One region of the Burkholderia latens genome, then DNA from elsewhere that is predicted to be linked to it. Evidence: riboswitches for the same ligand, from Rfam matches in the RefSeq annotation. Region 1 holds a riboswitch; the other holds the start of a gene.
What was found. Region 1 has a riboswitch for cobalamin ahead of WK25_RS24825 (TonB-dependent receptor domain-containing protein). Riboswitches for the same ligand answer to the same signal wherever they lie in the genome.

Region 2: it holds a riboswitch for cobalamin, as region 1 does, so the genes downstream of both, cobA (uroporphyrinogen-III C-methyltransferase) here and WK25_RS24825 (TonB-dependent receptor domain-containing protein) in region 1, are expected to answer to the same signal.

What each region holds. Positions count from the first base shown of each region.
Region 1 is NZ_CP013438.1:1,235,528-1,239,732, reverse strand. It holds gene WK25_RS24825 (TonB-dependent receptor domain-containing protein) at 1-1,896, opposite strand, end outside; cobalamin riboswitch at 2,240-2,432, opposite strand; gene WK25_RS24820 (hypothetical protein) at 2,578-2,811, opposite strand; gene WK25_RS24815 (threo-3-hydroxy-L-aspartate ammonia-lyase) at 2,942-3,916, opposite strand; gene WK25_RS24810 (helix-turn-helix transcriptional regulator) at 3,973-4,205, opposite strand, start outside.
Region 2 is NZ_CP013435.1:1,743,431-1,747,635, forward strand. It holds gene WK25_RS08125 (cobyrinate a,c-diamide synthase) at 1-884, opposite strand, end outside; gene cobO (cob(I)yrinic acid a,c-diamide adenosyltransferase) at 888-1,490, opposite strand; gene WK25_RS08135 (cobalamin biosynthesis protein) at 1,523-1,900, opposite strand; gene cobA (uroporphyrinogen-III C-methyltransferase) at 1,897-2,646, opposite strand; cobalamin riboswitch at 2,836-3,000, opposite strand; cobalamin riboswitch at 3,174-3,437, shown strand; gene WK25_RS08145 (HoxN/HupN/NixA family nickel/cobalt transporter) at 3,624-4,205, shown strand, end outside.

The DNA.
Region 1 (4,205 bases):
GCGGCCGAGCGTGTTGTACCCGTACGCGGTCATGTACTGACGGTCGAACAGGTTCGACAGCGACGCGGACACCGTCAGACGCGAGTTGATCCGGTACGACGCGCGCAGGTTCACGGTCAGGTACGACGGCAGATACATCGTGTTGGCCGGGTTGTCGAACGTCGTGCCGCCGTAGGTCAGCGACGCGCCCGTGCTCAGCGCGTGCAGCTTCAGCTCGTCCCACGTGTGGTCGATGTTGACGCTGACGGTCTGCCGCGGCCGGCGGCTCAACCAGCTGTCGTTGGTTTCGTCCTGCGGATTCAGAATCCCGATCGCGACGCTGACGGGCGTCGAACGGCCGATCGCGCCCTTGTACGACAGATCGATTCCGCGGATATGCGCGCGGCCGATGTTGATCGGCGAGAACGTCGCGGGGTTGTACGCGATCAGGTTGCTCACGCGCGTGTCGTAGATCGCGGCGCTGAACGTGCCGTACGCGGTGTTCGCGTCGAGCGCGGCCTCGACCGTATTGCTGCGCTCCGGATTCAGGTCCGGATTGCCATAGCCGGGGTAGTACAGGTCGTTGAATGACGGCAGGCGGAACGCGTTGCCATAAGACACGCGCGCCGTGTACACCGGCGTGATCGCCCACGAAAGCGCCGCGTTGCCGGTGTTTACCGCTTTCCCCGCGATGATTTCGTGACGGCCCGCGACGAACATCGTCACGCTGCCGAGCGTGGCCGATTGATGCAGCGAGAATGCGGAATCGTTGCGGGTCGGCACGCCGTCCGGCACGTCGACCGGCAGGAACGCCTGTTCGCGCGTAAAGTCGTACGCGAGCTTCGTCTCACCCGACAGCGGCAGGCCGAACAGATGGAGGCCGCGCTCCTGGTGCGTGAGCGACGTCGACGTGCTGATGCGCTGCGAGTTGATCTGGTCGGTCGGGATGGCCGGATCGCTCGCGTACAGGAACTGGCGGTCGTTCGCAAAACCGAACGACTGGTCGAACTGCGTGTCGGGCGTGATGTCGAGATGGAACGCGATGCCGGTCGTCAGCTGATGATCGAGCTCGCGGTTCGCAAAGCCGGCATTGTCGAACGACAGGTCGGAGCGGTGATACAGCGCGAACGTCGACACCGACCAGTTGTCGCGCGCGTAGCCGAGACGCGCGTCGAGATCCTGTGCGTGATACGGGTTGCGGCCGTTCTCGTGGTACGGCAGCACGGGCCGCGTCGAATCGATGCCGGCCGTGTTGTAGTCGTGCAGGCCGAGCGCATACGTGAGCCCGCCGAGCGCGGCGAGCGGCCCGGTCGACGGCACGGTGCCCGACGTGCGCAGCTGCGTGTCGAAGGTCTTGTTCGAGCCGCCGCCGAACGACGCCGTGGTCTGGTTCGGCTGGCCGGCCGCGCGGCGCGTGAACAACTGCACGACGCCGCCCATCGCGTTCGCGCCGAACGATGCGGCCGCCGGCCCCGAAATCACCTCGACGCGCTCGAATGCTTCGGTCGGCAGGTCTGCCCATGGCGCGACGCCGGTGGTCGGCGAGCCGATCCGGATTCCGTCGATGAATACGGCAACCTGGCTCGCGGACGAGCCGCGGATGCTCACCGACGCGGACGAGCCCGGGCCGCCGCTCTGCGACACGGTCACGCCCGGCAACGTCGCCAGCGCCTGCGTGATGCTCGGATCGCTCGGCGACAGCCGCTCGAGATCGGCGCGCGTGAGCACCTGCGTCGTCGCATAGCGCTGATCGAACGACTCTGGCAGGTGCCGCGTGTCGGTCACGCTGATCGTCGGCAGGGTGGGGGCGTCCGCGGACGGCGACGGCTGTGCGGGCGCCGCGTCGCCGGCGGCGTGGGCAAGCGGAGCCAGCAGCGCGGTGGCGGCGGACGTGGCGAGAAAGTGGCGAAGGTTCATGAGGCAGCGAAACGTGATCGTGTTGCGGGTACGGCGAGCGTAAGCGGGGCGCGCGGCGGCGCGCGCGGCGGGCTGGCGCATCATCGCGGAATGTGACGGCGTGGGCGCCGCGTGTCGTCATCGTGCGTGGGCCACGCGCCGGGCGACGCCGGTGCCGCGGCGCCGAACATGGGCGCGCCTCGACCGCGTGGGCGGGCGACGCGCCGGTGCAACGCCTGCGGCGCGCAAGCGATTACGAAAAGAATGGACATCTGAAGGGTCCTGAGGTCGGGCCGTCCATGCAACGGGGGCAACCGCCAAAGGCGGTGCCTGGCGCGCCGGGACACCCCGCCCGGTGCGGCTGCTTGGACCTCGGGTCGATGGCAGGTCTCCTGGCTCGCGGGTCGTTATGCGCGCCTGCCTTCCCGGTATCCCAGTGGCGTGCGGTGGCGCGGATTCGCCGCTTACAGTTGCGGGGGCAGCCGCAGATTCGAGGCATGGCCTCCCTGCGTTCCCTTTTAATCCCGTTGTCGGGAACCATCAGCGCGCAAGCGTAATGGCGAGCGCTTGCGCGCGTCAATTGCCGGTGGGAACGGGGTGCGAAAAAACGTCAGTGTGCGGGCAACGCTTCCCACAACCGTTCTTTTGCGCGTGCAGCGCGCGTTTCATGTCTGATGAAACGGCGCGTCGGCGGCTGCAGCACTACATATGCATGCCGGCGTGCGCGCGGCCCCCAGGATCGCCGCCGCGATCGGGCGGCGAATTGTTCTGATCGATCTTCGCGAGCACGAGGCCTGCGGATGAGTGACCGGCAGCCTGCTCGACGTGGTCGCGCGGCGCCGCGGCGGAAAAAACGGATGACGCGACATGCGGTTGAGCGAACGTCGGCATGGACGCTGTCGCGAGAGCGGCGGCGACGATCGCGTGCGTGTTCATGATGGCTCCTTCTTCACGACCGACTGCGGGATGATGCAATCAGTGTAGGGCGCGAAACTTAACGCGGCGTAAAGGAGCGGCGGCGCACGGACGACGCGGGCTTCATCGCGTCATCGGCGCGCCGCGCCGGTCATGCGTGCGCCGAGACGAGCGCGCAGAAGTTCTCGAGATCGACGTTGCCGCCGCTGATCACGATGCCCACGCGCTTGCCTCTCAGTTCGTCCTTCATCCGGCGCGCGGCCGCGAACGACAGGCAGCCGGTCGGCTCGACGACCAGCTTCATGCGGGTTGCGAAAAAGCGCATGCAGTCGACGAGTTCCGCGTCGGTCGCGGTCAGGATGTCGTCGACGTCGCGGCGCAGGATCGGGAACGTCAGGTTGCCGAGGTGCTGCGTTTGCGCGCCGTCGGCGATCGTGCGCGGCGTGTCGATGTGGACGATCGACCCGGACCGGAACGATTGCTGCCCGTCGTTGCCGGCTTCCGGCTCGACGCCGTACAGCTTCGCGTGCGGCGACAGCGCGCGCGTCGCGAGCGCCGTGCCGGACAGCAGGCCGCCGCCGCCAAGCGGCGTGAACACTGCGTCGAGCGGACCGGCTTCGTCGAACAACTCCTTCGCGGCCGTCCCCTGGCCCGCGATTACGTCAGGGTGGTCGTACGGCGGGATCAACGTGAGCCCGTGCCGCTCCGCGAGTTCGCGGCCGATCTGCTCGCGGTCCTCGGTATAGCGGTCGTATGTGACGACGTTGCCGCCGTAGCCGCGTGTCGCGGCCATTTTCGCGGCCGGCGCGTCCTGCGGCATCACGATCGTCGCCGGGATGCCGAGGATGCGCGCCGACAGCGCGATCGCCTGCGCATGGTTGCCCGACGAGAACGCGACGACGCCATGTCGGCGCTGCGCTGCGTCGAAGCGCGACAGCGCGTTGAATGCGCCGCGGAACTTGAACGCACCCATGCGCTGCAGGTTTTCGCACTTGAAGAAAACCTTCGCGCCGAGCGCTTCGTCGATCGTCCGCGACGTCATCACGGGCGTGCGGTGCGCGTGGCCTTCGAGCCGTGTCGCGGCGGCCGCGACGTCGTCATAGGTAGGGAGGGGCGGAGTGTGCATGAGTCGCTCGTCGGAAGGTCAGTCAACAGGTAAGCGGGGCGGCCCGAGGGCACGCGTCATTTTGCATCGTTGTATACGGTGGCGCGCGATACGCCGAGATGCTGCGACACGATCTCCATCGCGCGGCGCACGTCGAGGAAACCGTCCGCCTTCAGCGTCTGCATCAGCGCACGGCGCTGATCGGTCTTCAATTCGCGCGGTGTGGTCGCGAGGCGCGTAGCGAATGCGTCGATGCGTTGCCGGATCGCATCCGCGCCGGCCGGATCGAGCGTTTCCGCGACCGGCACGC
Region 2 (4,205 bases), on a different replicon from region 1:
GCTGCATGCAGCTCCGGGTACCCGCCGGGTACGAACAGCGCATCGCAATCGGCGGGCACGGGCTCGTCCGCCAGCGGCGAAAAGAACTGCAACCGAGCGCCGAGGGCGTCCAGCAGCGCGAGATTCGCCGGATAGATGAACGAGAACGCCGCATCCCGCGCGATCGCGATCCGCTTGCCGGCGAGCGCGCGCGGCAGCGGCGCGGCAACGTCCGGTTCGGCGAACGTGACGGCGGGGGGCAAGTCGGCGAGCGCCGTCCCGGCGAGCACATCTGCCGCGCGCTCGAGCCGCGCATCGAGGTCGGCGATGTCGGCCGGCTGGTGCAGGCCGAGATGCCGTTCCGGCAGCGCGATCCCCGCATCGGCCGGCACGTGCCCGAGCCAGCGCAAGTCGCCGGGTAACGCCTGCTGCAACAGCTGCGCATGCCGCGGCGAGCCGACGCGGTTCGCCAGCACGCCGTGAAACGGCAGGCCCGGCCGGAACCGCGCAAGCCCGAACGCGATCGCCGCGAACGTCTGCGCCATCGCCTTCGCGGAAATGACCGCGACGACCGGCACGCCGAATGCGACCGCGAGGTCGGCGCTGCTCGGCGTGCCGTCGAACAGCCCCATCACGCCTTCGATCAGGATCAGGTCCGCGTCGTATGCGGCGTCGGCAAGGAGCGAGCGGCAGCCGGCTTCACCGACCATTCCGAGATCGAGCGCATGCACGGGCGCGCCGCTTGCGCGTTCGAGCAGCATCGGATCGAGAAAGTCCGGCCCGGTCTTGAACACGCGCACGCGGCGGCCGAGCCGGCGGTGCAGCCGCGCGAGGCCGGCCGTGACCGACGTCTTGCCCTGGCCGGACGCGGGCGCGCTCACGAACAGCGCGGGGCAGGCCGGCATCGGTCAGAACTCCACGCCGGGCTGTGCTTTCACGCCTTGTTCCTTGTACGGATGCTTGACGAGCCGCATCTCGGTGACGAGGTCGGCCGCGTCGATCAGCGCATCGGGCGCATGCCTGCCGGTGACGACGACGTGCACCGACGCCGGTCTCGCGACCAGCGTCGCGAGCACTTCGTCGAGCGGCAGATATTCATACTTCAGCACGGTGTTCAGCTCGTCGAGGATCACCATCCGGTACTCGCCGCTTTCGATCATCCGGCGCGCCTCGTCCCAGCCCTTGCGCGCGGTCGCGATGTCGGCGTCGCGGTTCTGCGTATTCCACGTGTAGCCGTCGCCCATCGTCACGAAGTCGCATTGCGCAAGCGCGCCGAGGAAGTCACGCTCGGACGTGTGCAGCGCGCCCTTGATGAACTGCACGACGCCGAGGCGCATCCCGTGGCCGAGCACGCGCACGGCCATCCCGAACGCGGCCGTGCTCTTGCCCTTGCCGTTGCCGGTGTTGACGATCAGCAGGCCCTTTTCCTGAGTGGCGGCCGCCTGTTTTTTTTCATGGCCGGCGCGGCGGCGCTCGGTCATCCGCTGATGGGATTCGGCATCGGTCTTCATCGGAGTCGTCCTGTCGAAAGCGAAACAAAAGTTCAGAGCGGGCCGGCGAGCGCGACCGTCACGCCGCCCACGATGGATTTGGGGCCGAGCAGCCGGCCGGCCGGCGCCGCGAGCTGCGCGCACGGCTCGGCCACGCCGGTCACGCCGAAGCGCGCAACGGCGGCGGCCGACGGGCGGCTCAACGCGGGTGACGCGCACAGCGCGAGCTGCGCCGCGTCGAATGCGACGAGCGGCCAGCCGCGCCGCGCGCACAGCGTGCGCAGCGCCCGGGCGCGCGCCTTGTCGGCGAGTGTCGCGACGATGGCCGGCTCGACGTCCGGATGCTGCGCGAGCGCCGCGCGAATCGCGGCATCGAGTTGCGCGGCACTCGCGTTCGCGCGGAAACCGATGCCGAGCGCGACGCGCATCATGCACGCGCGCCGAGCGCGGCGCGCACGGCCGGCTCGTCGGCGAGCGCGGCAACGCGGCCGATCACGACGATCGCGGGCGACCCGATGCCGGTCGCACTCACGCGTTCGACGATCGTATCGAGCGTCGCGAGCACGTGCCGCTGCCCGTCGCGCGTCGCATTCTCGATCGCCGCGCACGGCGTGTCGCCGGCGATGCCGCCGTCGCGCAGCGCCGCCGCGATCGCGTCGAGGCGACGAATGCCCATGTAGATCACGATCGTCATTCGCGTCGCGGCGAGCGCGCGCCAATCGGGTTCGTCGGCGCCCGCACCGTGCCCCGTGACGAAGATCACGCCCTGGGCGTCGCCGCGATGCGTGACCGGAATGCCGAGCGCGGCCGGTGCGGCGATACCGGCCGTGATGCCGTTTACGACCTCGACCGGGTAACCGGCGGCACCGAGCGCGAGCAATTCTTCGCCGCCGCGGCCGAACACGAACGGGTCGCCGCCCTTGAGCCGCGCGACGCTGCGGCCCGCGCGCAGGTGCGCGAGCATCGCGGCGACGATCGCGTCTTGCGGCGTCGACGCATGACCGCCGCGCTTGCCGACGTGTTCGATGCGCGCGTCGGCGCGCGCGTGGCGCAATAAGTCGGGGTTCACGAGATCGTCGACCAGCAGCACGTCGGCCGCGGCGATCGCGCGCACGGCCTTCAGCGTGAGCAGATCGGCGTCGCCGGGGCCGGCGCCCACAAGCCACGCGCGGCTCATCGGGCGCGGCACGGCGCGCACCGTGCGGTAGCGGTGGGAACGGGACAGCGAGCGGCACATCGGCGGCCGGCGGGCAGGCAGGGCATGGCGGATCGGCGAAACCCGCGCACGCGCGGGCGGAATGCGCACCCTGTCCGTCCCTCGCGGACAGGGCGTTCGGCGCGCCGTTGGCGCGCCCCTTGCGTCGGCCGGTATCCGGGCTGGCCGCTTGCCAGGCCGCAGCCTTCCCGCCCCGGAGGGCAGTGGCATCGCGGGCGGCCTGGGCGCGTGCGGGGGAACCGCGGCGCGCGGGCGGCGTACCGTTGCGGGGACAGCACAGGCCGGGCGGCTTTCCGCCTCCTGTTTCCCGTTTAACTGCGCTCGCCGGAGGGCGGGCGCGAGCACCGAACGCGGCGCATACGATAGCACAGCGTCCGGCCCGCGCGAACCGCCGCGCGGGCGTCGCAGCCGGCCCGCGGCGCGGCGGGCTGCCATGCCGGGCGCCGCGCCGGCGCCCGATGCGCCTTGACGCTCCCCGCACCGCCGCCTACACTCGCACGCGTTTTGGTGCTCGCGCGTGCCGCTCCGGCGTGCGCAGTTAAACGGGAAACAGGGAGCCTGCCTGCACCGCAGTCGAGCCAACCTGTGCTGCCCCCGCAACGGTAAGCGAACGCGTCGCGCGCAGCGCGACGCAGCGCCGCTTCGCCGCATGCCTGCCGCATGCGGACGACCGCCACTGGATGCCGCGCATCCGGGAAGGCGAAGCGGCGTGTTCGTCAGCCCGGATACCGGCCAGGACGTTGGGTTCAGCGCCGCGGGGAGGCGGCGCATCGTCCACGGCCGCAGTACGCCCAGACGTCCGAACGTTTCCCGCTTCGTCCGCCGATCCGCCAGCAGCATGCATGCGCGGGCCGGCGCGGCGAGCGGCAGGCGGCGCGGGCAGGGCACGCGGCAGCCGTGTTGGCATTCACCATGTCGACCGTTCGCAAAGGAGCATCATGCTCGACTCGTTCTTCCGCCTGTTCAACGACAGCCCGTCCGGGCTGCGCGGCAAAATCGTCGCGATCTACGCGCTGCTCGCGACGTTCAACGTCGCCGCGTGGATCTGGGCCTTCGTCGCGTTTCGCGACCAGCCCGTGCTGCTGGGCACCGCGCTGCTCGCGTACGTGTTCGGGCTGCGCCACGCGGTCGATGCCGACCATATCGCCGCGATCGACAACGTTACGCGCAAGCTGATGCAGGAAGGCCGCAGCCCGCTCGGCGCGGGCCTGTTCTTCTCGCTCGGCCACTCGACCGTGGTGATCGTGATGTCGGTGGCGGTTGCGCTGACTGCGGCGTCGCTTGCGCGCTTCGAAAGCATGAAGACCTGGGGCGGCGTGATCAGCACGAGCGTGTCGGCATTCTTCCTGCTGGTGCTCGCGGCCGCAAACCTGCTGATCCTGATCTCCGTGTACCGGACGTTTCGCGCGGCCCGCCGCGGCGAGGCGATCGTCGATGCCGATCTCGACATGATGATGAACCGGCGCGGGGTGCTCGCGCGCCTGTTCCGGCCGCTGTTTCGCCTCGTGTCGCGCAGCTGG